2 regions of the Nonomuraea sp. NPDC005983 genome follow, and region 2 is predicted to be linked to the other one. Evidence: predicted binding sites of a transcription regulator. Region 2 holds the regulator's gene; the other holds the start of a gene.
What was found. Region 2 encodes HrcA, which represses chaperone genes, less so after heat shock. Its sites were predicted from a motif close to TTGGCACTCTCNNNNNGAGAGTGCCAA; they were not measured.
Positions count from the first base shown of each region.

Region 1 (14,435 bases), on a different contig from region 2:
CCTGATGCGGTGCGCGACCTCCTCGGCCGTCTTCAGCATGAGCCGCCGCTGCGCGATCACCGCCAGGCGGTCCTGGCCGGACGTGCGGATCGACTGCTGGGCCTTGCCGAACGGCACCACCCACAGCCGCGACCGCCCCTGGAACCGGTCGAGCTTGCGCACCAGCGCGTACGCCTTGTAGATCGACTCGGAGGTGGTGAACGGGATGCCGGAGAAGTGCAGGAAGTCCACGTGCAGCCCGCGCTTCATCATCCGGTACGCCGCCACCGGCGAGTCGATGCCGCCGGACATGAGCACCAGGGCCCGCCCGCTGCTGCCGACCGGCAGGCCGCCCTGGCCGGGGATGCCGCCGGTGAAGACGAACACCTCGTCCCTGTCGACCTCGATGAACAGGGTCAGCTCGGGGTTTCGCAGGTCGACCGGCAGGCCGTACTCGTCGTTGATGGCCCCGCCGACGAGCCGGTCGAGCTCGTTGGAGCGCAGCGGGAAGCGCTTGTCGCGGCGGCGTGAGCGGACCGCGAACCGCGCGCCCCTCCTGGCCTCCTCGCGCTCGCCCACGAGCTCCAGGCCGGCCTTGAGCACCGCGTCAGGGTCCTTGGCGACGCGCCAGGCACGGTGGATCCAGACCAGCCCGGGGACGTCGGCGACCCGCTGGGCCACGGCGTCGGCCTGCTCGACCCCGGCCCCCTCGGGCAGGAAGATGGCGATGACGCCATGCCGCTTGCGCACGTCGACCTTGACGCCGACGTCCTGGAGCGCCTCGCGGATGTTGCTGATCAACCGGCGCTCGAACACCTCGCGGTTCTTGCCCTTGAGAACGATCTCGCCCAGCTTGAGCAGCACACACGGCTCGCCCAGGGCAGACATCGTCATGGTGGAACCTCCGGAAGTATGGGGAATGCACGCGGTCAGGCCAACGCCGCGACCCATTGAGTTTAGTCCGCGCCGGGCGGTCACTCGATCGCCCATCGCACCAGCTCCGCCACCTTGCGGACGTTCCCATGGGGGCTGACCGCGATCTGTGAGCATCTCTCACGTTGCCTACTGACAGGTTGACAGATAGTCGAGATATCCATGCATATGGGACAGCCCTCCTGGCACAATCCGGGGACCCCTAATGCAAGGATTGTCGTTATATGTCCGTTGTTAACCATTTCACCCAGGGCCCCCTCACACCGGCCCTCGCATACCTGATGTCGTGCATAGGGTCGATGCTCGGACTACGGCTCACCGCCCAGGCGCACGCCTCGCAGGGCGCCTCCCGGATGCGGTGGCTGATCGGCGGGGCCATCTCCATCGGCGGCACGGGTATCTGGGTCATGCACTTCATCGCCATGATGGGCTTCGCGGTCGACGGCACGCCGATCAAGTACAACGTGCCGCTGACGGCCGCCTCCGCCGTCGTCGCCGTCGTGGTGGTCGGCACCGGGCTGTTCCTGGTCTCGTACGGCAAGGGCCGGGTGCCCGCCCTGCTCGGCGGCGGCGTGCTCACGGGCCTCGGCGTGGCCAGCATGCACTACCTGGGCATGTACGCGATGAACATGTCCGCGCACGTCGCCTACGACCGTCTGTACGTGGCCCTGTCGGTGGTCATCGCCATCGTGGCCGCCACCGCCGCGCTCTGGTTCACGCTGCGCGTCAAGAAGACCATCTGGATCACCGGGGCGGCGCTCGTCATGGGCGTGGCCGTCTCCGGCATGCACTACACCGGCATGGCCGCCATGATGGTCACGGTCGACCCCGAGCCCGGGGTCGTGTCGGGGGCCGACGCGCTCGACTTCCTCGTCCCGCTGATGACCGTGATCAGCCTGATCACGCTGACCATGCTGCTCATGGTGATCCTGTCGCCGTCGGAGCAGGAACTGCACGAGGACGCCGAGCTGGTGGCCAGGCTGGAGATGCGCAGGCGCGCGACCGAGGAGCAGCGGCTCACCTACCCCGCCCCACCGGTTCAGCAGCAGCGGATGCCCGTGAGAGGCCGGCGGAGATAGGCGAAACCCCCTGGGTACGGCTTGCGACGCGTGGTGGGCCGCCAACTCTCCGCGGCGCAAGCCGTACCCTGAGGGGGGTTCGTGGCGGTGACCCGCCCTTCAAGAAGGTACGGCCCGCCACTTGCAAGTCACTTAACGTCAGCCGAAGAAGACCTCGGCCTCGGCGTAGCGCTCCACCGGCACCGTCTTGAGCTCGGCCGTCGCCTCGCCCAGGCCGACGCGGACGATGTCGGTGCCGCGCAGCGCGACCATCTTGCCGTAGTCGCCCTCGTGCGCCGCGTCGATCGCCTGCAACCCGAACCTGGTGGCGAGCACCCGGTCGAACGCGGTCGGGGTGCCGCCGCGCTGGATGTGGCCGAGCACGGTGGTGCGGGCCTCCTTGCCGGTGCGCTTCTCGATCTCCTTGGCCAGCAGCTCGCCGATGCCGCCGAGCCGGACGTGCCCGAACGCGTCGAGCTCGCCCGCCTGCAGCGCCATCTGGCCCTCGATCGGGTGGGCGCCCTCGGCTACCACCAGGATCGGCGAGTAGCGGGTGCGGAAGCGCGACTCGACGTACTCGCAGACGCGGTCGATGTCGAACGGCTTCTCCGGGATGAGGATGACGTTCGCGCCCCCCGCCATTCCGGCGTGCAGCGCGATCCAGCCCGCGTGCCTGCCCATGACCTCGCAGATGAGCGCCCGGTGGTGCGACTCGGCGGTGGTGTGGAGGCGGTCGATGGCCTCCGTGGCGATGTTGACGGCGGTGTCGAAGCCGAAGGTGTAGTCGGTGCCCGACAGGTCGTTGTCGATCGTCTTGGGTACGCCGACGACCTTCACGTCGCGGTCGAAGAGCTGCTTGGCGACGCCGAGGGTGTCCTCGCCGCCGATGGCGATCAGCGCGTCGACGCCGGTGGCCGCCAGGTTCTCCTTGATGCGGTCGACGCCGCCCTCGATCTTGATCGGGTTGGTGCGCGACGAGCCGAGGATCGTGCCGCCTCGTGGCAGGATCCCCCGCACGGCCTGGATGTCCAGCGGCATCGTGTCGCCTTCGAGCGGGCCGCGCCAGCCGTCACGGAATCCGACGAACTCGTGCCCGTAGGCGCTCACCCCCTTGCGGACCACAGCCCTGATGACAGCGTTCAGACCGGGGCAGTCGCCACCCCCGGTGAGTACTCCAATACGCATGGCGGGTTCCTCCCGATGGGCTTCACGACCAGAATCGCATTGTGCCCGCCCGCGCGGGCAGTGGTCTAGACCAAACGCGAGCGGAGCGAGGGGCGATTCAGTGAGTGTGTTGGCCATCGACGCCGGAACGACGGGAGTCACCGCGCTCGTGGTGACCGAGGACGGGCGGATCGAGTCGCGGGGCTACCAGGAGTTCGCCCAGCACTTTCCCGAGCCCGGCTGGGTCGAGCACGATCCGGAGGACATCTGGCAGGCCACGCTGGCCGCCTGCGCCGCGGCGCTGGCCGGGGCCGCGTCCACGCCCGGCTGTGTCGGGATCACCAACCAGCGCGAGACGGCGGTGCTGTGGGGCCGGCGCACGCTGGCCGCGCCGCACCGCGCCGTCGTCTGGCAGGACCGCCGCACCGCGGGCATCTGCGAGCGGCTGCGCTCGCGGGGCCACGAGCCGCGCGTCTCCGAGCTGACGGGGCTGCGCCTGGACCCGTACTTCACGGCCACCAAGCTGACCTGGCTCGCCGAGCACGACCCTCGGGCGTGGGACGGGGTGCGGTCGGGCGACGTGGTGGTCGGCACCGTGGACTCCTACCTCATCGCCCGGCTCACGGCGGGGGCGCGGCACGTGACGGACCCGTCCAACGCCTCGCGGACGCTGCTGTACGGGCTGGCCTCCGGCGGCTGGGAGGAGGAGCTGTGCGAGCTGTTCGGCGTCCCGGTGGAGGCGCTGCCGGAGATCGTCCCGAACTACGGGCCGCTCGGCCGGACGGACCCCGGCGCCTTCCTCGGGCTCGACCTGCCGATCAGCGGTGTGGCGGGCGACCAGCAGGCGGCGCTGTTCGGGCAGACCTGCTTCGGCGTCGGCGACGTGAAATGCACCTACGGGACGGGCTCCTTCATCCTGACCAACACCGGTGGAGAGATCGTCCGCTCGCAGGCCGGGCTGCTGAGCACGGTCGCCTGGCAGACCCCGGCGGGTGAGCTGACCTACGCGCTGGAGGGCTCGGTCTTCGTCACCGGCGCGGCGGTGCAGTGGCTGCGCGACGGGCTGGGCCTGATCGGGACCGCGCCCGAGTCCGAGGCGGTGGCGCGCACGGTGCCCGACAGCGGCGGCGTGGTGTTCGTCCCGGCGCTGACCGGTCTGGGTGCGCCGTACTGGGATCCGGAGGCGCGCGGGCTGATCACCGGCATCACCCGCGGCACGACGCGGGCGCACCTGGTCAGGGCGACGCTGGAGGCGATCGCGTTCGAGGTGCGGGACGTGGTGGAGGCGATGACGGGCGACTCGGCGCCGGTGCTCAAGGCCGACGGCGGGGCCAGCGGCAACAACCTGCTCATGCAGCTCCAGGCGGACCAGCTGGGCACGGTCGTGGAGCGTCCGGTGGTCCAGGAGACGACCGCGCTGGGGGCGGCGTTCCTGGCGGGGCTCGGGTCGGGCGTCTGGGCCTCGGCCGACGAGCTGCGCAAGACATGGCAGCTGGATCGCCGGTTCGAGCCGGGCGAGCGCGACGAGGCCGCCTACGAGCGCTGGCGCGCGGCGGTGAGCCTGGCATCAGCGTCAACACACGGTTGACGATCGCCGTTCGTCAACCTATGGTTGACGCATGGAATCAAACGTACGTCTCGACGACCTCATCAACGCGATCAGGAGCCGCCACCCCGACGGCGACCCGCTGGGCGAGTTGACCGACGCGGTGTTCCTGGGCGAGCACCTGGGCGAGGTGGCCGACCACCTGATCGGCCACTTCGTCGACAAGGCCAGGCACGCGGGCGCCTCCTGGACCGACATCGGACGCAGCATGGGCGTGACCAAGCAGGCGGCCCAGAAGCGGTTCGTCCCCAAGGAAGGCGGTTCGCTCGCCGACGACCTGAGCACCTACACCCGCTACACCCCGCGGGCCCGCAACGTGGTCGTCCAGGCCCAGGAGGAGGCCCTCGGCTCCGGACACGACCACATCGACGTCGGCCACCTCGTGCTCGGGCTGCTGCACGAGCCCGAGGCGCTGGCCGCCAAGACCATGGTGCTGCTCGGCGCGCCCCTGGAGTCTGTCAGGGCCGCCGTCACCGCCGTGCTCGGGCCGCCGAGCGAGTCGGCGCCCGCGCTGCTGCCGTTCACCGCGCAGAGCCGGAAGGTCCTGGAGCTGACGCTGCGCGAGGCGCTGCGGCTCGGACACAACTACATCGGCACCGAGCACCTGCTGCTCGCCGTGCTCTCGCTGGACGACAGCCCGGTGGTGGACGCCCTGGCAGGGCTGGGCGTCACCAAGGAGCCCGCGGAGCGCGAGATCAAGAGCATGATCCACGCGATCGTTCAGACTCGCGAGGGCAGGGACTGACCCGCTGAGGCGGCCGGACCGGCCCCTTGGCGAACCTCGTCAGGATGTTCCTCGTCGCGCGGCGGGTGAAGGCGGCGGCCGCGTCGGTCACGCCGTGGCCGCACCGCTTTCCGCGCATCCCGCACACCCAGCGCATCGTGCCGGAGGCGAACACCCCCGCCCCGCTGGGCGCGGTGTAGTAGGTGGTGTCGGTGACGGTCGACCGCCCTCCGCAGTTGACCGGCGAGCTGGCCAGCACGCTGACGTGCTGGGGAGACCCCTTCCCCACCCTGTCGGTCTCCACTCCCGCGAGCCCGGGGAAGCGCCTGCCGTGCGTCCCGCGGAAGATCCAGTGCTCGGGCCGGCGCACCAGGTAGGCGGCCTCGGCCGGGAAGCAGTCGTACATCTGCCCGACCAGTGAGCTCTCCGGGTTCGACTCCCGCCACAGCGGGCACTGGGTCTCCTTGTCGCAGGCGACCATCCGGCCGTAGAGGCCGATCCGCCAGTAGACGGCGTTGGCGCCGAGGAAGGCCAGGTTCACCCCCCGGTCGCGAGCCTGGGTGACGGCGGCGCGCATGGCGGGCGACCAGTACTCGTCGTGCCCCAGCGACACCACCGCGCGGGCCCCGTCGAGGACTCCCGGCCGCAGGTCGAGGCTCGTCAGGTAGGCGAGGGGCACCCCGCTGCGCTCTGCCAGCTCGATGGCGTCCTTCTCGAAGTCGAGGAAGAGCCGCGCGCCCGAGGTGTCGTACGGGCGGTCGAAGGTGACCTTCCGCGAGCGGTCGTCGAACCCGCCGGGCCCGGTGTAGAGGCTCCGCCCTCCCCACGAGTTGTAGGCCTGCCAGGTGGTGACCGCGTTGACGAGCACCACCCGCCCCTCCGTGGACGCCGAGCGCACGGTGATCGGGACGTACCGCTGCCCTCCGGTGGACGCGTCGAGCCGCACCAGGTACGCGCCCTCCCGCCAGCCGGTGGTCTCGACCGTGAGCGACGGCTTCCAGTGGGCGGCGGTGACCATGCCCTGGACCGTCTTCGGCGGCTCCTGCCGCACCCCCGGAAGCTTTCCGGACTCCCACACCTCGGCGGGATTCGCCCCCATCCGGAAGACATGGACGGTGAAGCGCGGCGCGGTGGTGGAGACGCGCAGCCGGAACCGCTGCCCCGGCAGCACGCTGACCTGGTCGGCGAACCCCTCGATCTCGTGCTCGCCGCCCTCCTTGGTGATCCGCCACGGCTCCTGCCGCGCGGCCGACGCGGACGCGACAGCCTGGGGCGAGGCTGCGGAAGCCGCGGCGGACGGCTTGGCGGGCAGATCGGCGGGCAGATCGGCGGGCTGATCGGCTGGGGGCGCCGCCGGGCCGGAGCAGGCGGACAGCAGCAGTGCCAGGGCGGTGCTGCACGCAGTGAACAGCAGGGCCACGACGGCGAGGGTCTTGCGCACAGCCGCCATCGTCACGGACGCGGACGCCCCGCGCCCCCGGCTTAACCGACTGATTACCCGGGCAGCACGCAGGCCGGGCGCTCCACCTCGATCACCTCGCCGGTGGGCCGGGGCACCCCGTCGTCGAGCGCGAACACGGCGACGGCGTCGGACTCCTGGTTGGCCACGTACATGCGGTCGCCGTCGATGGCGAAGTGCCTGGGCCAGTCGCCGCCCGAAGGCACCTCCGCCACCAGCTGAAGGTCGTCGGCGCGCAGCACCGAGACGGTGTTGGGGCCGCGGTTGGCCACGTACAGCAGGTCGCCGGCGAGCTCCAGGTGCGAGGGGTGGTTCACGCCCCCGGCCCGTGAGGCGGGCACGCCCACGACCTCGTCGCCGTCGACGGCGGTGACGGTGCCGTCGAGCTCGCCCGCGACGTACAGCCGGGAGCCGGAGAAGGCGAAGTGGCGCGGGCCCGTGCCGGGCGGCAGCTTCAGCGGCGGCAGCGGCTCGCCGTCGAGGGTGTAGCGGCGGATCTCGTCGGTGCCCAGGTCGGAGACGTGCAGCAGGCCGTCGTGGAAGACGGCCTGGTGGGCGTGCGGGCCCTTCTGGCGGTCGGCGACCGGCCCTGAGCCCTCGTGGCGCAGCACGATCGGCTCGCCGGTGAACGCGCCGCGCGAGTCGAGGCGGTGCAGGCTGACGGAGCCGTCGCCGTAGTTGGCGGCCGCCAGCAGTGTGCCCGACGGGTCGACCGCCACGTGGCAGGGGCTGTCGCCCTCGCTGGAGCGCTCGTCCAGCGGCGCGAGCCCGCCCTCCGCGGTGGACGCGGTGAACGCGGTCAGCCGGCCGCGGGCCAGCTCGCCGGCCGCGTAGAGCACGGGCAGGGAGGGGTGGGCGGCCAGGAACGAGGGGGACGCGACGCGGGTCAGCTCGCCGCCGGCGGTGAGGATGCCGGGGCCGTATCCGCCGATGTAGAGGGGGTGCTTCACAGGAGGCATCCTCTCATGCTTGACTGTGGCAATGAATTCGTTGACAGAGGCAAGGGTCGCCGAGGTCAGGGCCTTCAACCGGTTCTATACCAAGTTCATCGGCGTCCTTCAGGCCGGCGTGCACGACTCCCCCTACTCGCTGACCGAGGCGAGGGTGCTGTTCGAGCTGGCCCAGGCGGAGCCGATGGAGACCGGCGACCTGCGCGTCCTGCTCGACCTCGACGCCGGCTACCTGAGCCGGATCCTGAGCCGCTTCGAGGCCGACGGCCTGGTCTCCAGGGAGCGCTCGGCGACCGACGCCCGCAAGCAGGTGGTACGGCTGAGCGAGGCGGGCATCGCCACCTACTCCGGGCTCGACGCCGGCTCCGCCAGGGAGGTCGGGCGGCTCCTCGACGGGCTCGCGGACGAGGCCCAGCAGCGGCTGGTCAGCAGCATGACGACGATCAGGAGCCTGCTCGGCGAAGCCGACCGGCGCGAGCTGTACGTCATCAGGCCGCCGCGCGTCGGCGACCTCGGCTGGGTCGTCTTCCGGCACGCCGAGCTCTACAGCCGCGAGCAGGGCTGGGGCATCGAGTTCGAGCAGCTCGTCGCACGGATCGTCGGCGAGTTCGACCCGGCGCGCGACACGGGGTGGATCGCCGAGGTCGGCGACGAGCGCGCCGGCTGCGTTTTCCTTATGCACCAGGACGAGACCACCGCCAAGCTGCGCATCCTGCTGGTCGAGCCGTTCGCCAGGGGGCTCGGCATCGGCGGCCGGCTGGTCGAGGAGTGCGTACGCCACGCCAAGGCCGGCGGCTACAAGCGGATCGAGCTGTGGACGCGCAGCTGCCTGGTGAGCGCGCGACGCATCTACCAGGCGGCCGGGTTCGTGATGCAGTCGGAGCAGAAAGGCGCGGAGAACGGGATCGAGATCACCGACGAGATCTGGGCCCGCGACCTCTAGGCCACCAGTTCAGCGGCCCGGCCAGGCGGCCGAGCTGGTGGCGGAGCTGAAGGTCATGCTGCTGCGCTACCTGAGCTGACTCGCAGTCAGGGGCCGGGGCGTGGAGCTAAGGGCGGAACGGGCCCGCGACCTCGAAGGTGTCGCCGTCGGTGCGCCCGCGCTTGGAGGAGAAGTACAGCCGCCCGCCGTCGGGCGAGAACGCCAGGCCGGTGAGCTCGGCACCCGCGTGCCCGTCGAGCACGCAGAAAGGCGTCACCGACCGGTCGGGGGAGATGACGTGGATCTCCGTCGTCTCGCGGGCCACGTACAGGTCGCCCGAGGGCGCGGCGGTGATCGCCCGGACGTCGTCGTACACGCGGTCGAGCGTGGACGCCTCCGCGTCGTACGCCCACAGGCCGCCGTCACCCTTGGTGGTGAAGTAGCAGACCCCGCCGGCGTAGTGGCAGGCGTTGCCGCCATCGAAGTGGCGGGCGTCCTCGACCTGGTGCCGGGACGCCTTGAGCAGCGCCGCCGGAGAGGGCACCGGCCGCCAGTCGCCGGAGACGCACAGCACCTCGAGGGTGCCCTCGGTGAGGTCGCCCCAGTCGCCGGGCCTGAAGCGGTAGAAGCAGCCGTCGGGCTCGCCCTCGGTGAGGTAGACGACCTCGCGGTCGGGGTCGCAGGCGGCGGCCTCGTGCTTGAACCGCCCCATCGCCAGGCGGGGACGGGCGGCGCGAACGCCGTACGGGTCACACTCGAAGACGCGGCCCCGATGCCCCAGCTCGCAGGACAGCCAGCTGTGCCACGGGGTGGCGCCTCCCGCGCAGTTCAGATCGGTGCCCGACAGGATGCGGTAGGCGTCGCCCACCGAGCCGTCGGCCCGGAACCGCAGCGCGGCCGCGCCGCCGAGCAGCGGCAGCTCCGAGTTGGACACGTAGATCCAGCCGGGGCCGTCGGGGAAACAGGCGCCGCCGTCGGGGGCGGCGTGCCAGGTGAGCCCGGCCACCTTGCGACCGGAGCGCGCCACCACCCTGCCGGTGAAGCCTCCGGGCAGGGCCAGACCGTCGGCGTCCGGCGTCCGGATCGGGCCGTACGGGCTCTCCGCGCCCTCCCAGAGCGGGCCCGTGCGGAGGAGAGTCTTGTGGGACATCGTGGGCCTCCCTCTAGTCGCCACGCCAGTCGACCGCACCGACATGAATGGCAGGGGCTCGGGAGATCAAACTCTGCGCAAACCCGCGGCCACCAGCCCCTCGCAACCGCCGCACACCGACCAGACCAGCAGCACCCATCGAGGCGCCCCGGCCCGCCGACGCCGTTCGGCGGCGTCGGCGGCATGTCCAGAGCGTCTCATGGAACCGCGCCGCGGCGCGCGGCGACGTGACCGCTGTCAGCGGAGGGCGGCGAACCAGCGGCCCGCCGACTCCTCACGGTGGATGATCACGAAGCCGGTGGAGCCGGCCAGCGCGGGAAGGTCCGTGAGGGAGACCGTCGCCCAGGAGAACCAGGCTCCGGTCACGGCGCCGTGGCGCAGCCGGACGCGGTCGACGGCGCTCGGCGTGCCGGGAGGGGCGACCTCCGCGACCACCTCGCCTCCCGTCCTGACCAGTTCACGCATCCGGCGCAGCAGGGCGGCGGGGTCGCCGCCGATCCCGATGTTGCCGTCGGCCAGCAGCACCGTGGACCAGCGGCCGCTGCCGGGCACCTGGTCGAAGACGTCCCGGCACAGGGCCAGGCCGCCCGCGCGGCGGGTCAGCCGCACGGCGTGCGGGGTGATGTCGATGCCCAGCGCGGCCACGCCCCGCCGGGTGAGCGCGACCGTGAGCCGCCCGGGGCCGGACCCGACGTCGAGCGTGGGCCGCGCGCACCGCGCCAGCATCACCTCGTCGCCGTCGATCGGCTCCAGCCAGCGGGTGGCGTCCAGGCGGTGGCGGCGTCCGTCGGCGTACTCGACCTCGATCGCGGCCCCCGCGAGTGAGCGTGCGTAGAGCGGGCCGATCACCTGGCCGCTCCCGTACCGAGCCGGGTCAGCGTGGCGGCGAAGCCGGTGCCCGGGGCCAGCCCGGCGACCAGGCGGGCGTCGGCGGCGTCGTCCACGTCGGTCAGGGACGGCAGGAGAGCCACGTCCAGGCCGGCCTCGCGCAGCCGCCCCAGCTGGGCGCGCCCGGTGCCGGGGCTGGACATGGGAACGCCCAGCAGCAGCGCGGGATCGGGCCGCCGCAGCCCGAGCAGCCAGAAGCCGCCGTCGGTGGCGGGCCCGAACACGGCGTCGTACCCGCGCAGCGCGACGGCCGCCCGCTGGAGCAGGGCGGGGGTGAGCTGCGGCGTGTCCATCCCGACGAGCACCACGGGGACGGGCCGCCGCGCGTAGACGTCCTCGAACGCCCATGCCAGCCGCTCGTCCAGCCCGTCCCCCCGCTGCGGAACCACCCCGAACCCCCGTGCGCGCCCGCCCCACGGGCCCTGCCGGACGTCGTCGAGGGCGAGCACCCGGTCGGCGGCCGGGGTCGCCGCGACGGCGCGCAAGGTGTCGTCGAGGGCCGCGGCGGCCAGCTCGGCCGCCTCGGACGGCGTGTAGGGCGGGGTCAGCCGAGTTTTCACCCTGCCAGGGACTGGGCGCTTGGCGAGCACGACGAGTTGCACGCGGTCGGTCATACCCACGCACGGTAGATCGCCAGGAGATGATCACCTCTTACGTCCTGCTTACGCCGGCGAGCCGCACCGGACGAGCCGCCCAGGACGTGGAGCAGCCCGGGACCGCGAGTGGTCCCGGGCTTCCGGATGGTTCAGAGCTGGGCCTGGAACATCCAGCGCTGCTTGTCGATGTCCTGAGAGACGGCGATGAGGATGTCCTGGGTGACAGGGTCGGGCTCTTCGGTCGCCCGCACGCGTTCGCGCATCCGCTTGCCGATGCCGTCGAGGGTGTCGGTCATGCGCGCGACGACCTTGCCGTCCTCGATCCAGCCGTACTCGGGCTGCGGGAGCCTGGTCGACTTGGCGACGGTGCTGGAGCGGCCGTCGGGGTTGATGCCCAGCGCGACGGCCCGCTCGGCGACCGTGTCGGCGTGCTCGCGCGCCAGCGCGACCACCTCGTCGAGCTGCAGGTGGATCGGGCGGAAGTGCGCGCCGATCAGGTTCCAGTGCGCCTGCTTTCCCGCGAGTGAAAGATCTATCAGATCCACCAGGGCGCCCTGCAGGGCCTCCGTGACGGTCTTCTTGGCGTCGCCAGAAAGCGGACCGGTGATCGTAGCCATGACGTGTTACCTCCCCGTCGTTCTGACCTCACTGTCCTCTTGGGACAACGCCCACCTCTGCCCGGATTCTTCCGGTTGACACTGTAACAATGACAGTGTCATTGTGAAGGTATGAACGAGACCTGGACCATCGGCGAGCTGGCGCAACGCGCCGCCGAGGCGCTGCGCGCGCACGCGCAGCCGGTCAACGGCCGGGTCCGTGAGGTGCCGGGTGAGCGCCTGATCAGGTGGTACACCACGATCGGCCTCCTCGACCCGCCACTGGCCAGGCGGGGCAGGGTCGCCCAGTACGGCAGGCGTCACCTGTTGCAGCTGGTGGCCGTCAAGCGGCTGCAGGCGGCGGGGCACTCGATCGCCGACGTCCAGGCCGCCCTCACCGGCGCGACGGACGCGATGCTCGAGGACGCCGCCCACCTGCCCCCTGCCCGCACCGGGATCGCCACACCGAGCACCGCACCGAGCACCGCACCGAGCACCGTCCCGTCCGCTCCCGGCGAGGCTCCCCGCGAACGGTTCTGGGCCGAGCGGCCCGGCGAGCGGGCTGCGCACCGCGCCGGAGCGCTGACGGTCCGCCATGAAGACGTCCCCCTGGCGCAGGCGGGGCAGCAGAACGCGTCGCAGACGGGGCCCCTCACCGGCGGTACGGACGGCCGGCCGCACCGGGAGCCGCGCGCCCTGGTGGACCGAGCGCCCGAGGCGGGCGGCGGCGGAGCCGGTGCGATCTGGGGCGTCCGGCTCGGCGACGGGGTACGGATCGTCGTTGACGGCGCCGGGCGCTCCCCATCCGATGACGACGTCCAGGCGGTGCTCGCCGCGGCGGCGCCGCTGGTCGCGGTGCTCGTAGAGAGGAAGCTGGTATGAAGATCACTTCGCTCGAGCCGGCCCGGTGCCTGCCGGTGCCCGACTCGGGGTTCGGGGCGCTGCGGACCGAGCGCGGCAACCTGCCGCTGGAGAGCGTCGACGTCAAGGCCGACATCTCCGGCCTGATCGCCGGGGTCGAGGTGACGCAGGGCTTCCGCAACCCGTTCGACGTCACGCTGGAGGCCACCTACGTCTTCCCGCTGCCCGACAGGGCGGCCGTGACGGCCTTCCGGATGGAGGCAGACGACCGGGTGATCGACGGCGTGCTCAAGGAGCGCGGCCAGGCCAGGGCCGACTACGACCAGGCCCTGCGCGAGGGCAGGCGCGCCGCGATCGCCGAGGAGGACCGCCCGGACGTGTTCACGATCCGGGTGGGCAACCTGCTGCCCGGCGAGCGCGTCTCGGTACGGCTGACGCTGAGCCAGCCGCTCCCGTACGAGGACGGGGCCGCGACGTTCCGGTTCCCGCTGGTCGTCGCGCCGCGGTACATCCCCGGCAGCCCGATCGACGGGCCCCCGGCCGGTGGCGGCGTCGCGCCCGACACCGACGCGGTGCCCGACGCCTCGCGCGTCACTCCCCCGGTGCTGCTGCCCGGCTTCCCCGACCCGGTGCGGCTCTCGCTGTCGGCGACGGTCGACCCCGCCGGGCTCGACCTGCGCGAGCTGGCCTCCAGCCTGCACGTGGTGGAGGAGGAGGGGGACGAGAAGGGGCACACGGTGCGGCTGCGTCCCGGTGAGCGGCTGGACCGTGACTTCGTCCTGCGGATGTCGTTCGACGCGTCCACGTCGCTCCAGCTCGACGGGCGCGGCACGTTCGCGCTGACGGTGGTGCCGCCGGCACTGGAGTCGCGGCGCACGCCGCGCGACCTGGTGCTGCTGCTGGACCGGTCGGGCAGCATGGGCGGCTGGAAGATGGTCGCCGCCCGCCGGGCCGCCGCGCGGATCGTCGACACGCTGACCGAGCACGACCGTTTCGCGGTGCTGACCTTCGACTCGGTGGTGGAGCAGCCCTTCGACGACGGCCTGCGGGAGGCCACCGACCGCAACCGCTACCAGGCGGTCGAGCACCTGGCCAGGGTGGACGCCCGTGGCGGCACCGAGCTCCTGGAGCCGCTCCGCCAGGCCGTCGGGCTGCTCGGCGACTCCTCCAGGGATCGCGTCCTGGTGCTGGTCACCGACGGGCAGGTGGGCAACGAGGACCAGATCCTGGAGCAGACGGGGGGCGCGCTGTCGGCGATGCGCGTCCACGCCGTCGGCATCGACCGGGCGGTGAACGCCGGCTTCCTCGGCCGGCTGGCGGGGCTGGGCGCGGGACGCTGCGAGCTGGTCGAGTCCGAGGACCGGCTGGACGCGGCCATGGAGCAGATCCACCGCCGCATCGGCGCCCCGCTGGTCACGGACCTGTCGCTGAAGGGGCTGGACGTCGAGCCCGGCACGGTCACCCACCTGGGGTCGCTGTTCCCGGGCGTCCCGCTGCGGGTCCACGGCCGTTACCGCGACGGTTCGGCGGTGACGGTCCGCGGCCTGGC
Region 1 covers NZ_JBEXUP010000120.1:11,214-25,648, forward strand. Annotated here, with positions in the region: gene thiI (tRNA uracil 4-sulfurtransferase ThiI) at 1-873, opposite strand, end outside; gene ABZ297_RS35915 (MHYT domain-containing protein) at 1,212-1,991, shown strand; gene ABZ297_RS35920 (6-phosphofructokinase) at 2,130-3,155, opposite strand; gene glpK (glycerol kinase GlpK) at 3,256-4,722, shown strand; gene ABZ297_RS35930 (Clp protease N-terminal domain-containing protein) at 4,754-5,485, shown strand; gene ABZ297_RS35935 (N,N-dimethylformamidase beta subunit family domain-containing protein) at 5,436-6,905, opposite strand; gene ABZ297_RS35940 (beta-propeller fold lactonase family protein) at 6,959-7,873, opposite strand; gene ABZ297_RS35945 (bifunctional helix-turn-helix transcriptional regulator/GNAT family N-acetyltransferase) at 7,905-8,816, shown strand; gene ABZ297_RS35950 (alkaline phosphatase PhoX) at 8,923-9,945, opposite strand; gene ABZ297_RS35955 (methyltransferase domain-containing protein) at 10,183-10,794, opposite strand; gene ABZ297_RS35960 (TIGR04282 family arsenosugar biosynthesis glycosyltransferase) at 10,791-11,447, opposite strand; gene ABZ297_RS35965 (DNA starvation/stationary phase protection protein) at 11,579-12,046, opposite strand; gene ABZ297_RS35970 (MerR family transcriptional regulator) at 12,158-12,907, shown strand; partial or broken gene ABZ297_RS35975 (VIT domain-containing protein) at 12,904-14,435, shown strand, end outside.
Region 1: the regulator HrcA is predicted to act here: its motif matches at 12,122-12,148, upstream of ABZ297_RS35965 (DNA starvation/stationary phase protection protein).

Region 2 (14,435 bases):
CTGTCGAAACGGACTTCGGTGCGCACTCAGCCTGGCCAGACCGACCCCGCGTTGATCCGGAACTTCTGCATCATCGCGCACATCGACCACGGCAAGTCGACCCTTGCCGACCGGATGCTGCAGATCACCGGTGTCGTCGACGAACGCTCCATGCGCGCGCAGTACCTCGACCGGATGGACATCGAGCGCGAACGCGGCATCACGATCAAGTCGCAGGCCGTCCGCCTACCGTGGGACGGTCACGTCCTCAACATGATCGACACGCCCGGCCACGTCGACTTCACCTACGAGGTGTCGCGGTCGCTGCAGGCGTGCGAGGGCGCGATCCTGCTGGTCGACGCCGCCCAGGGCATCGAGGCGCAGACCCTGGCCAACCTCTACCTGGCCATGAACGCCGACCTGCACATCATCCCGGTGCTCAACAAGATCGACCTGCCGGCCGCGCAGCCGGAGAAGTTCGCCGAGGAGCTCGCTGGGCTGATCGGCTGCGACCCGTCCGACGTCCTGCGCGTGTCGGGCAAGACCGGCGTGGGCGTGCGCGAGCTGCTCGACCACGTCGTCCAGACCGTGCCCGCGCCGGTCGGCGACGCCGACGCGGCCGCCCGCGCGCTGATCTTCGACTCGGTGTACGACACCTACCGCGGCGTCGTGACGTACGTCCGGGTGGTCGACGGGCACCTCGGCAAGCGCGAGCGCATCCTGATGATGTCCACCAACGCCACCCACGAGACCCTCGAGATCGGCGTCATCTCGCCCGAGCCCAAGCCGTCCGACCTGGGGCTGGGAGTCGGCGAGGTGGGCTACCTGATCACCGGTGTGAAGGACGTCCGCCAGTCGCGCGTCGGCGACACCGTCACCTCGGCCGCCAAGTCCGCGAGCCAGATGCTGGCGGGCTACGAGCACCCCAAGCCCATGGTGTTCTCCGGCCTGTACCCGATCGACGGCGACGAGTACCCCGAGCTCCGCGAGGCGCTCGACAAGCTCCAGCTCAACGACGCCGCCCTGATCTACGAGCCCGAGACCTCGGCCGCGCTCGGCTTCGGCTTCCGAGTCGGCTTCCTCGGGCTGCTGCACATGGAGATCGTCCGCGAGCGGCTGGAGCGCGAGTTCGGCCTGTCGCTGATCTCCACCGCTCCCAACGTCGTCTACCGCGTCGTCATGGAGGACGGTTCCGAGCTGACCGTCACCAACCCGTCCGAGTTCCCGTCCGGCGGCAAGATCGCGCAGGTCTACGAGCCGGTCACCAAGTCCACCATCCTGGCGCCCGCCGAGTTCATCGGCGCCATCATGGAGATCTGCCAGGGCCGCCGCGGCAACCTCCTCGGCATGGACTACCTCTCCGAAGACCGCGTCGAGATCCGCTACACGCTGCCGCTCGGCGAGATCATCTTCGACTTCTTCGACCAGCTCAAGTCCCGCACCCGCGGCTACGCCTCGCTCGACTACGAGCCCGCCGGCGAGCAGGAGGCCGACCTGGTCAAGGTCGACATCCTGCTGCAGGGCGAGGCGGTCGACGCGTTCAGCGCCATCGTGCACAAGGACAAGGCGTACGCGTACGGCGTCGAGATGGCCAAGAAGCTGCGCGAGCTGATCCCGCGGCAGCAGTTCGAGGTGCCGATCCAGGCGGCGATCGGGGCCCGGGTCATCGCCCGCGAGAACATCCGCGCCATCCGCAAGGACGTCCTGGCCAAGTGCTACGGCGGCGACATCTCGCGTAAGCGGAAGCTGCTGGAGAAGCAGAAGGAAGGCAAGAAGCGGATGAAGATGGTCGGCCGGGTGGAGGTCCCCCAGGAGGCCTTCGTCGCCGCGCTGTCCACGGATTCGAGCGTCGACAAGACCAAGAAGTAGCCTTTCCGGACGCCCGCGGGCGTGTTCGGCCACAGGTCGAGCACGTCCGGGCGTTCGGCCACAGGTCGAGCACTGCGGGGCGTTCGGTTGCAGTCCCAGCACGGCGGGGGCGTCGAGGAGCCTGCGGGGCTCCAGGTCCTCCTCCCTCCAGCCGTCCGTGGGGCCTGGCGGCCAGGTAACGCACGCGCTTCTGCCGCTGGCCGGGTGGTCTCCTCTCGTCCGGCCCTTTCTCGTTTCAGCCCTCTCGTTCCAGCGCTTTCTCGCGAGAACCCCGATGGTGTCGGGGATTCTGTCGGTGCGGCCCTCTATCTTCGGAGCCGAACACGTGTGCGACTGGAGGGTCTCGTGATTGCTTCTGAGCGATTCGAACGTGCCGCAGTACTGGGGGTCGCGGTGGCCGAGGAGACCCGGCGGCTGCTGAGGCTCCACCTGTCCCCGGCCGAGGCGTCCGACGACGGCACCGTGCTGGTCGACGTGCCGTACCCGGATGCCGCCGTGGTCAAGGCCGTGCTCGACGTCGCAGCGGAGTGCTTCGGCGAGCGGGGTGCGTCGGCGGAGGAGTCCCGCCAGGCGGCGCTCGAAACGCTGTTACAGCTCGCGGGCTTTGACGCGGAATCACAACTGAACACCTCCGACGGCCGGTAGCCTGCCGCCGTGCCCTCACCGCCCACAGGCTCCACGGAGACGACGGAGGCGAGGTCAGGTCGCTGCCAGGCCGTGCCGGTAGGCGTAGGTGACCGCCTGGGCCCGGTCCCTCAGCCGCGCTTTGGCGAAGAGGTTGTTGATGTGTGTCTTGACGGTGGCCTCGGTGACGTAGAGCCGGGCGGCGATCTCCGCGTTCGACAGCCCTTCGGCGATGAGCCGCAGCACCTCGACCTCACGAGGCGTCAATCCGTCAGGAAGCGGGCCATCGCCGCCACGGTGCCGAACGGTCCAGGCAGAGGGTGGCGTCCCGGGGCGGGATGCGGCCGCGTCATGGGGTGGGCCCTCGGCGTCGGAGCGCGGGGCGCTCGTGCGCGCGGAGCCCGGCGGCTGCGTGTCGGGACGAGGCTCGGAGCCCCGAGGCGAGGGGTTCGGGTGGGTTATGGAGTCGAGGAGGCGTCGCTGGACGGCCGGGTCAAGCTGGGCGTCGCCCCGCACGACGGTGGCGACCGCCTTGGCGATCTCGTCGGAGTCCGCGCTCTTGGTGAGGAAGCCGCGCGCTCCCGCCCTGAGCGCCGCGAACACCGACTCGTCGTCCGCGTACGTGGTGAGCACCACCACCTGGGTCCCGGGGTACTCAGCCCGGATCCGCCTGGTGGCCTCCACGCCGTCCATGCGCGGCATCCGCAGATCCATCAGCACGACGTCCGGACGCTGCTCCGACACCATCCGGAGCGCGCCTTCACCGTCGCCCGCCGATCCGACGACCTCGATCCCGGGCAGCAGCCCCAGCACCAGCACCAGCCCCTCACGGACCACGGTCTGGTCGTCGACCACCACCACCCTGACGTTCGTCACGAGCACCACCGTCGACGCGGGCGAGCGGATGAACGGGGCATGCCCTCCTTCTGGCGGTGGCGGGAGGTCACGCCGGCACCTTGAGGTGGACACGGAAGCCGTTCGGCGTCTCGCCGGCCGTCAAGGTGCCGCCCAGGAGTTCGGCGCGTTCACGCATGCCCATGAGGCCATATCCTCCCCCAGGGTCGCCCGGCGCCGACGCGGCGGGGTTGGTGACCTCCAGGTCGCAGGAGCGGGTGGCGAAGGCGAGGCGGACGGCGGCGGGCCGGCCAGGGGCGTGGCGCCGGACGTTGGTGAGGGCCTCCTGGGCGGTCCGGATCAGGGTAAGCTCCGTTTCCGGCTGGAGGCGGCGGCGCGTCCCCGTGATGCACAGCGTGCACGACTGGCCGGTGGCGGTTTCGAAGTCGTCGGCCAGAGTTCGCAGGGCCGACGGGAGCGCGGGCGGGTCCTCGCGAAGGGCCGACACCGCCCTGCGCGCCTCCTCCAGCCCCGACTTCGCCAGGTCGCGCGCCTGCACCACCCTCTCCAGGGCCTCGTCGTTCCGCTCCGCCCGCAGCAGGAGCTTGGCGCCCTCCAGGTGGACGATCTGCGCCGAGAGGGAGTGGGCGAGGATGTCGTGGATCTCCCGGGCGATCCTGGCGCGCTCCGCGAGGACGGCCTCCCGAGCCTGGACCGCCCTGGCCGCGCGGCGCTCCTTGATGGAGTACATCACCAGGAACACCACGCCGATGCTGAAGATCAGGCTGAGGTCGCGGTCCAGTTGGCCGGAGTCTGCGCCCGACACCAGCAGGCCCGTCGCGGCGAGCGCGACGATCGGCAGCGCCTGCGCCAGCCGGTACCGGGCGCCTGCCGCGCCGACGCAGAAGTACAGCACAGCGATGGCGGGGCTACCCTCCGCCACCCAGTCCAGGACGATCGACAGGACGACGCCGAGGCCGAGGGCGATCAGCTTGACCGGCACGCCGAGCAGCGTGGCCGACGAGAACCTGTTCAGCGACGCCGCCACCCCATCGACCCACGAGCGCCCAGGCTCCCCTGGCGTCCGTTGTACGGATGGTCCCGGCACCACACCACCGTCGAGCGACGGAGCGGACATCCCTGCCGGGTGAGGGGCTCCATGGGCTGGTGGGGCGGACGGGAGTACGGCGACGAGCAGCGTCAGCACCACGGACGCCGTCAGCAGGGTGGCCCCGAGGCCCTCGCCCTTGAGGCTCAGGCCAGGGTGAGACCCGCTCTGCGCCACCACGAACAGCGCGATCGCCCCCAGCCGGAGTACGGTGGCGGCGATCCTGCTCGGCTCGGGGGTCATCTCACGAAGCTATCCTCTCGCCTGGTCTCGCGGGCCAGGGCCTGTCCCCGCCAGGCGACGAGAAGGGCCTGGACCCCCACCGTCAGCCCCATGAAGAACAGGATGCCGTTGGTCGAGGAGGCGAGGCCGAACAGCGTCCCGGCGTAGTAGAGGCCGACGCGGGCCACCACCGAGCCGGCCCACGCCAGCATGGTCCAGCCGGTGGCCTTCGACCAGGTGACCCCTGCCGCGTCCATCCAGACGCGGACGGTCGCGGCGCGGACCGCTCCCAGGGCGACGGCGGCGACGCTCTCGACGACCAGCAGTGTGATGCTGATGGTCAGGTGACGAGTGTCGATCAGGGCCCCGTTCACCAGCCCGAGCACGATCATGGCTCCGGCGACGTAGACCAGGCCGCTCCTGGCCGTGGGACGGGTCATCATCTGCCGGTACACGACGAAGGCGACGGCGAGGAGGATGAGGGCGGGGGCCAGAATCGGGTCCATGCCTGAGAAGGTAGGAGCCAGGGGGTTCCTCCGGATCGGCCCGGGGGTTGAGGCGAGGATCTCCACCCTGGGGTGGAGAGCATGGCGAATATCCGATCGCCGTCCGACGAGCTCGCGGTTACCGTCAAGAGCATGCGCATCATCTCGGTCAATGTCGGCAAAGCGGTCGACGCAGAGTGGGCAGGCAAGCTCCTGCGTACCGCCATCGACAAGACCCCGGTCACCTACCGGGTCGAGGTGCGGGCGAACGGGCTGGCCGGCGACGAGCGCGCGGACCTCGCCAACCACGGCGCCCCCAGCCACGCCGTCTACGCCTACGCCAGGGAGGACTACGACTGGTGGGAGCGGCAACTCGGTCGTGAGGTGCCCGACGGCCGGTTCGGTGAGAACCTGACCGCCTCGGGGCTCGACGTCAACGGCGCGCTGCTCGGCGAGCGGTGGCGGATCGGCACCGCCCTGCTGGAGGTGAGCGGGCCACGGGTGCCGTGCGTGGTGTTCAGGAACTGGATGGACGAGCCGGGCTGGGTCAATCGGTTCACCCGTGCCGGACGTCCCGGGGCGTACCTGAAGGTCGTGGAGACCGGCGAGCTGGAAGTGGGGGACGAGGTGGAGATCGTGTCGCGTCCCGAGGGGAGCGTGACGGTGGCCCAGTCCTTCCTGGCCTTCCACGGCGACAAGGAGCTGATGCGCCGCGTCGTCGCCTTTCCCGGGCACGACAGCGCCTGGGACGAGGCGGCCAAGCGGGTCCTGGGCACCGGCTCCGATCTGACGCCGACCTGACCGGCCCTGGCGGTCGCGGGCGGTGACAGGCAGCGGCGCCACCGGCCCGCCGTCGCCGGGGCCCTGCTGCGCTGAACCCCCGACCCTCAGAAGGTGGGGGGAGTGGGCGGCTGGTGCGGGGCGTTGGGGGAGGGGGTGGATCGGGTAGTGGGTGGTAGCGGGCAGACTGGAGGCGTGCCATCCACCCTGCCCGACGGCGAGGCCGCCCCTCAGTCCGGCGAGTTGCCCGAGAGCGCGTTGCGCGGCCTCGGTGAGCGCCCGTTCGGCTTCTACGTGCACGTCCCGTTCTGCGTGACGCGCTGCGGCTACTGCGACTTCAACACCTACACCGCCGCCGAGCTGGGCCCCGGCGCCTCGCAGCGCGACTACGCCGACACCGCGATCGAGGAGGTTCGGCTGGCCCGCCGCGTCCTGGGCGACGTGGACCTCCCCGTGGAGACGGTGTTCTTCGGCGGCGGCACCCCGACGCTGCTGCGCGCCGCCGACCTCAGCCGCATCCTGCGCGCCGTCGACACCGAGTTTGGGCTGCGCCCCGGCGCGGAGGTGACCACCGAGGCCAACCCCGAGTCGGTCGATCCCGCCTACCTCGACGGTCTGCTGGAAGCGGGGTTCAACCGGGTCAGCTTCGGCATGCAGAGCGCCCGCGAGCACGTCCTCAAGGTTCTCGACCGCCGGCACACCCCCGGACGGGCGGCGCAGGCCGTCCAGGAGGCGAAGAAGGCCGGGTTCGGGCACGTCAACCTCGACCTGATCTACAGCACGCCGGGCGAGTCCGACGACGACTGGCGGGCCACGCTGGACGCCGCGATCGCCGCCGAGCCCGACCATGTCTCCGCGTACTCGCTGATCGTGGAGGAAGGCACCCGGCTGGCCGCCAGGATCAGGCGCGGCGAGCTGCCCATGCCCGACGACGATGTGGCCGCCGACCGCTACCAGATCGCCGACTCCATGCTGGAGGCGGCCGGTTTCCGCTGGTATGAGGTGTCGAACTGGGCGACGTCCGACGAGGCCAGATGCCGGCACAACCTGCTCTACTGGACCGGCGGCGACTGGTGGGCGGCCGGGCCGGGCGCGCACAGCCACGTCGGCGGCACCCGCTGGTGGAACGTCAAACATCCGGCCGCGTACGCGCAGCGCCTGGCCGCGGGCACCTCGCCCGCGCACGCGCGCGAGGTGCTCCCCGCCGAGGACCGCGACGTCGAGCGGTTGATGCTGGAACTGCGGCTGGCGTCCGGCTATCCGCTCGCCGGCGTCGCCCCGGGCGCCCGGTCGGCCGTCGCGGCCGCCCTCGGCAACGGGCTGCTGGAGACGGAGCCGTTCAAGGCGGGACGGATGGTGCTCACCCTGAAGGGGCGGCTGCTCGCCGACGCGCTGGTGCGCGACCTCGTCATGTGATCAGGCGGATGGCGATCGGGTAGCGGTAGTTCGCGCCGCGGTTGGCGGCGATGGCGGCCTGGATGTGGAAGATCAGCGACACGATCCAGACGAGCGGCAGCAGGATGAGGCCGATCAGGACGATCGTCAGGACTCCGGCGACCAGGTAGCCGATGAACATCGTGATCTGGAAGTTCAGGGCCTCCGCCGCCTGGTCCCGGACGTACGGGGACTCGTCCTTCTTCATCAGGTAGATGATCAGCGGGCCGACCCAGGAGACGACCAGGCCGAGCAGGTGGGCCAGCATCGCCATCGTGGTGTCGTCGCTGCCGGGGCGCGGGCCGTACTTGCCGGGCACATGCGGCTCCTGCCGCGGCGCCCCGTAACCGTAGCCGGGCGGCGGCGGAGCGGACTGCCCGTAGGCGTGATCAGCCTGGGCGCCGTAACCGGCCCCCGGCCCGTAACCGGGCTGCTGGCCATAGCCGGGCTGCCCGCCGTAACCGGGCTGCTGGCCGTACTGAGGGCCGGAGGGGGGCGGGTACTGCGGCCCGGACGGAGCCCCGAACTGCGGCCCGTACTGGGGGCCGGACGGGGAGGACCCGTACTGAGGGCCCGAAGGCGGCCCGTACTGGGGGCCGGATGGCGGCCCGTACTGGGGGCCGGATGGCGGCCCGTACTGGGGGCCGGATGGCGGCCCGTACTGGGGGCCCGAGGGCGAGGCGGGCGGGATGTCCGAGGGATTGACGCGCCTCGTGGCGTCGTCGTCGGGCGGCGGCTGCGGCTGGTCCTGGCTCATGTTGCCTCCGTGACGAAGTCGATCAGTTCCTCGACCCGCCCGAGCAGGTCGGGCTCGAGGTCGGTGTACGTCGAGACGGCGCCGAGGATCCGCCTCCACGCGTCGGCCGGCTCCACGCCCCAGCCCAGGGCGGCGATCACACCCTCCTTCCAGGGCAGGCCGCGTGGCACGTCCGGCCAGGCCGGGATGCCCAGCACCGACGGCTTGACCGCCTGCCAGACGTCCACGTACGGATGGCCCACCACGAGCACGTGCGGGGAGGTGACCTGGGCGGCGATCCGGCTCTCCTTGGACCCGGGCACCAGGTGGTCGACCAGCACGCCGAGCCGTCGCCCCGGCGCGGGCCCGAACTCGGCGACGATCGCCGGCAGGTCGTCGACGCCCTCCAGGTACTCGACCACGACCCCTTCCACCCGCAGGTCGTGGCCCCAGATCCGTTCCACCAGCGCGGCGTCGTGCACGCCTTCCACGTAGATCCGGCTCTCTCTGGCGACGCGGGCGCGCAGCCCTTCGACCGCGATCGAGCCCGACGCGCTCCGCCGTGGCGCCCCGGTCGCGGCGGTGGGCCGTACCAGCGTCACGACCTGGCCTTCGAGCAGGAAGGCGGCGGGCGCGAGCGGGAACAGGCGGCGCTTGCCGAACCGGTCCTCCAGCGTGACGGCCTCCTTGTCGCACGACACCACGGCCCCGCAGAAGCCGCTGTCGGCGTCTTCGACGACCAGGTCCGGTTCGGCGGGCACCTGCGGGATCTTCCCCTTGCCCGGTCGCCGCCAGTTCCCCGCGAGAACGTCTCCCTCGTACACACGGGGACCGTAGCAAATCACCCGCCGACCGCAAGGCGCTTGCGGTGACTGCCGCGTCGCATGAGGACGACGACCGTCACGATGATCGCGGCCAGCACCCCCAGCCCCGGGATGAGCACCAGCGCGGCCACCCCGCCCACCATGCCGCCCGCGGCGGCGGTCAGCTCGCGGCCCACGCCGAACTTCACGTCCGCCTGTTCCTGGGTGACGCAGAGGAGCTTGTAGTCGCCCTTGGCGGGCGCGTTGACGACCAGGATGAGCTCCCAGACGTCGCCGTCGTCCGTCACCGTCTGGTTGATCGGCGTGTTGGCCAGCTTGGCCTGCCCGGGGCCGCCGGAGATGCGGCACTCGTAGTGCACCTGGGAGGCGCTGGCGAGGTAGATCGCGGGCTTGTCGGCGGGGTCGACGGTGACGGTGACGTCCTGGCCGGACGCGAACGTCTTGGACGGCGCGGCGCTCGTCACGGAGCCCAGGACGCCGGCGCCGAACAGGACCACGCCGACCACGACGCAGATGACCGCGACACCCCAGCCCAGTGCGATCCACCACAGGCGCGGCCTGATCTGCTTGGGGTCCACGGGGGGCGGGAACTGGTAGGGCTGGCCGTACGGAGGCGGCGGAGGGTACTGCGGCTGGCCGTAAGGAGGGCCGTATGGAGGCTGCCCGAACTGGGGAGGTTGCCCGAACTGGGGAGGTTGCCCGAACTGGGGAGGTTGCCCGAACTGAGGAGGCTGACCGGGGTACGAGGGACCCTGCCCGGGCGGCGGGCCGAAGGTCGGGGGCTGGGATTTGTCGGTCATGTCCGCAAGTGTGATGCCTGCCGCTTGGAACTGACTAGCAGGACGTTGGACGCCTGTGTCATCGCGCCTGGTGACCAGGAGCCGTACACTTGGCACTCGGGAACACAGAGTGCTAGATCTGTCGTTCCCGAAGGAAGAGGCAGGGAGGTGAGCACGTGCTCGATGATCGGAAGCTGGCGGTGCTCCGCGCCATTGTCGAGGATTACGTGTCCACCAATGAACCGGTGGGCTCCAAGGCGCTGGCCGAGCGCCACAACCTCAAGGTCTCCCCGGCGACGGTCAGGAACGACATGGCCGCGCTGGAGGAGGAGGGGTACATCACCCAGCCGCACACCAGTGCGGGCCGCGTCCCGACGGACAAGGGTTACCGCCTGTTCGTCGACCGGCTGTCACAGGTGAAGCCGCTGTCCGGGGCGGAGCGCAGGGCGATCGAGACGTTCCTGGCGGGCGCGGTCGACCTCGACGACGTGGTGACCCGCACGGTGCGGCTGCTCGCGCAGCTCACCAGGCAGGTCGCGGTCGTGCAGTACCCCACCCTGACCCGTTCCACGGTGCGGCACGTCGAGCTGGTCCCCCTGAACGAGCGGCGGGTCATGCTCGTTCTGATCACCAACACCGGCCGCGTCGAGCAGCGGGTGATCGAGCTGCCCGAGGTGGTGGAGGACACCCGCGTCGCGCACCTGCGCGCGGTCCTCAACGCCTGCCTCGACGGCTGCGGCCTGACCAACGTGCCCGAGCAGATCGCCGACCTGCCCGAGCGGCTGCCCGTCGAAGACCGTCCTGTGGTGGCGACGATCCTGTCGGTGCTGCTGGAGACGCTGGTCGAACGGCACGACGAGAAGATCGTGTTCGCGGGTGCGGCCAACCTGGCGGGGGCCGACTTCACTGTCGGCCTGCGCGACGTGCTCGAAGCGCTGGAGGAGCAGGTCGTGCTCATGCGGCTGCTCGGCGAGACTTCCACAGACACACCGTCCGCGCTCACCGTGCGCATCGGGTCGGAGAACCCGTATCTACGGGGCACGTCCATCGTCGCGACCGGATACGGTTCCGGTGACAGACAACTGGCCCGGCTCGGCGTGCTGGGTCCCACAAGGATGGACTACCCCGTGACGATGGGCGCCGTGCGCGCGGTGGCACGCTACGTCAGCCAGATCCTGGCTGCATCTTAAGAGGTCGATAAGTGGCAAACAGCGACTACTACGCCACCCTCGGGGTGCGCCGTGACGCCAGTCAGGACGAGATCAAGAAGGCCTACCGCAGGCTGGCACGCGAACTGCACCCCGACGTGAACCCCGATCCCGAGACCCAGGAACGGTTCAAGGAGATCACGCAGGCCTACGAGGTGCTGTCCGACCCGAACAAGCGCCAGATGTACGACCTGGGCGGCGACCCCTTCGGCGGCGCCGGGGCGGGCGCGGGGGCAGGCGGTTTCGGCGCCGGCTTTCCGTTCAGCGACATCATGGACGCCTTCTTCGGCACGGCCGGAGCCACCCGCGGCCCCCGCACCAGGGCCCGCAGGGGCAGGAACGCGACCATCCGCGTCGAGCTCGACCTGCGCGAGACCGCCTTCGGCACCACCCGCGAGCTGGTCGTCGACACGGCCGTGCGCTGTGAGGTCTGCCAGGGCGCGGGCGCCGCGCCCGGCACCCACCCCGACACCTGCGACATGTGCTCGGGGCGCGGCGAGATCTCCCAGGTCACCCGGTCGTTCCTGGGCCAGGTGATGACGTCGCGGCCGTGCCCCCAGTGCGGCGGTTTCGGCACCATCATCCGCCACCCCTGCCAGGAGTGCTCGGGCGACGGGCGCGTCCGCACCCGGCGTACGATCAAGGTGCGCATCCCCGCGGGCGTCGAGGACGGCACGCACATCCAGCTCGCCGGGGAGGGCGAGGTCGGCCCCGGCGGCGGCCCGCCCGGAGACCTGTTCCTCGAGATCGTCGAGCGTGCGCACGAGATCTTCGAGCGGCGCGGCGACGACCTGCACTGCACGGTGCAGATCCCGATGACGGCCGCCGCGCTCGGCACCATCCTCGCGGTCGAGACCCTCGACGGCTCGGAGGAGATCGACGTCCGGCCGGGAACCCAGGCGGGTCAGGTCATCACCATGTACGGGCGCGGCGTGCAGCGGCTCAACGAGTCGGGCCGTGGCGACCTGCTGATCCACGTCAACGTCGAGACCCCGATGCGGCTCGACCAGGCGCAGGAGGATCTGCTGCGCGAGCTGGCCAAGCAGCGCGGCGAGGAGCGCCCGCCCGGCAAGTTCGCCCCCGGCCAGCAGGGCTTCTTCTCGCGGTTGCGCGACGCCTTCAACGGGAGGTGACCCCGTCGAGGAGCGCCGCGATGGCCTCCTTGACCGACTCCCCGTCGCGGGCGTCGCAGTCGACGAACGGCACGTCGGAGGCGACGCCCAGGGCCTCGCGCACCTCGTCCAGGTCGAATCGCGCGGCCCCGTCGAAGTTGTTGACGGCCACCGCGAACGCCATCCCGCGCTCCTCGAAGAAGTCGACCGCCGGGAAGCACTGCTCGATCCTGCGCGTGTCGACCAGGACGACCGCGCCGAGCGCGCCGTGTACCAGGTCGTCCCAGAGGAAGGCGAAGCGGGCCTGCCCAGGGGTGCCGAACAGGTAGAGCACGACTCCGTTGCGCAGGGTGAGCCGGCCGAAGTCGAAGGCGACGGTCGTCGCGGCCTTACGGTCCACGCCGAACAGGCACTCGGCGGTGGTGATGGCCGCCTCGGCGGTTACCGGTTCGACCTCGGAGACCGCGCCCACGAACGTGGTCTTACCGGCGCCGAAGCCGCCCGCGACCACGATCTTCGCCGACCGCGCGGCCGGCGGGTCAGCCCGCGACACCACGGCCGCCCCTGTCCGCCGGTGGCCGGCTCACCATGGCAGCGTGTTCTTCAGCGACGCGACGAGCTGCGGCGTCAGCACCCCGCCGACCCGCTCGCACAGCACGGCCATCTCGTGGCCGATGAGCCCCAGGTCGCAGTTCACGTCGGCGAGCACGCCCAGGCAGCTGCCGTCGGAGATCACCGAGACGAGCAGGAACCCCTTGTTCATCTCGACCATGACCAGCTTCAGCCCGGCCATGCCGTACCTGCGGGAGGCGCTCCTCGACAGGCTCGACAGGCCCGACACGATGGCCGCGAGCTGCTCGCCGCCCTCCCTGCCCAGCCCCTCTGACACCGCCATGAGCAGCCCGTCGGAAGAGACCGCGACGGCGTCCGTGACGCCGTCGGTGCCCTTCACGAAGTTCGCGAGCAGCCAGTTGAAGTTCTGCGCCTCCGTGCTCACGGGCATGCGGAGTCCTCCTGTTCCCTCTCGCGGGCGGCCTGCCGCTCTCCCTCGCGCACGCCTGCCCTGAACGTGTTGAGCATGGTCCTGACACGCTCGGGCGAGCGTGCCGCCTGCTCCGCCGGCCCGCAGTGGGCGAACTCCTCCGCACGGCGGCGTCCGCGCGCCCTGGGTCTCCGGCGGACCAGGCCGTTCGCGGTCGTCGCCGGCGCCGCGTCCTGGTCGGCCGCCAGCAGCCCCTCGGGCAGTACGACCCGCGCGGTGACGCCGCTCAGCGGCGACTCGTGCAGCCACACGCGGACGCCGAGCCGCTCGGCCAGCCTGCCGACCACGTAGTGGCCGAGGTAACGGGTCGGTGCCACCAGGAAGCTCCGCTCGCCGCGCAGCCTGGCGTTGGCCGTGGTCAGCTCGTCCGCCGACATGCCGACGCCCTGGTCGATGACGGCGACGTGGTACTCGCCCGCGTCGGCGCGTCCCTGGATCTCCACCTGCGCGCCGGGCGGCGAGAACGCCAGCGCGTTCTCCACCAGCTCGGCCACCAGGTGCGCGACCTCCGCCACCACGGCGCCCCTGACCAGTGCGTCGTCGATCCGGCACAGCATGACCCGGCGGTAGTCCTCGACCTCGGCCACGGCCGAGCGCAGCACGTCGCCCACCGCGACGGGCTCCGACGAGCGGCGCGGCCCGTGCTCGCCCACCAGCACCAGCAGGCTCTCGGCGTTCCTGCGCATCCGGGTGGCCAGGTGGTCGAGCTCGAACAGGCAGGCCAGCGCGTCGGGGTCGGACTCCTCGCGCTCCAGCGCGCTGATGAAGCCGAGCTGGCGGCGCAGCAGGGTCTGGTTGCGGTGACCCAGGTGGGCCAGCGACTCGGCGGTGTTGCGGCGCAGCTGCGTCTGCTCGGCGGCCAGCCGCACCGCGGTCGCGTGCACGTTCCGCAGCGCGCCCGCCACCTCGGCGAACTCGTCGTCGCGGCTGTCGAGGGGGGAGTCGAAGGCGAGCTGCGCGGGTTCGGCGCCGTCGTCGGCCTGGACGCGGGCGACGGCCTCGGGCAGGCGGCGCTCGGCCACCTCGTTGGCGTCGCCGATGAGCTGGCGCAGCGGGCGCAGGATCGAGCGGAACGTCGCCACGCCGAGCACCACCGCGCCCGCGAGCAGCGCCGTGACCAGCACGCCGAACGCTGCCAGGCGGTGGGTGGCGCGGTCCGTCAGGCCCGCCGCCAGGGCGCGCACGTCGTCGCCGACGGCCCGCTGCACACCGCGCAGGCCGTCGATGTAGGCGGTGATCGCGGCGTACCAGGAGCGGGAGCTCAGGTGGAGCTGCTGGCCGCGCGAGCCCGCGATGGCCTTCAGCTCCATGGTGGCCGTGGTGGTGGCGGGGACGTCCTGCTGCACCCGGCTCAGCGCGGCGATCTCCTTCTGGGTGGCCAGGCGCTGGAATCGGTCGA
Region 2 covers NZ_JBEXUP010000032.1:7,539-21,973, reverse strand. Annotated here, with positions in the region: gene lepA (translation elongation factor 4) at 19-1,848, shown strand; gene ABZ297_RS16950 (hypothetical protein) at 2,194-2,493, shown strand; gene ABZ297_RS16945 (response regulator transcription factor) at 2,548-3,348, opposite strand; gene ABZ297_RS16940 (sensor histidine kinase) at 3,416-4,657, opposite strand; gene ABZ297_RS16935 (hypothetical protein) at 4,654-5,142, opposite strand; gene ABZ297_RS16930 (MOSC domain-containing protein) at 5,224-5,922, shown strand; gene hemW (radical SAM family heme chaperone HemW) at 6,097-7,317, shown strand; gene ABZ297_RS16920 (DUF4870 domain-containing protein) at 7,310-8,092, opposite strand; gene ABZ297_RS16915 (DUF3097 domain-containing protein) at 8,089-8,895, opposite strand; gene ABZ297_RS16910 (hypothetical protein) at 8,913-9,695, opposite strand; gene hrcA (heat-inducible transcriptional repressor HrcA) at 9,851-10,864, shown strand; gene dnaJ (molecular chaperone DnaJ) at 10,876-12,015, shown strand; gene ABZ297_RS16895 (ATP/GTP-binding protein) at 12,002-12,550, opposite strand; gene ABZ297_RS16890 (roadblock/LC7 domain-containing protein) at 12,578-12,991, opposite strand; gene ABZ297_RS16885 (sensor histidine kinase) at 12,988-14,435, opposite strand, start outside.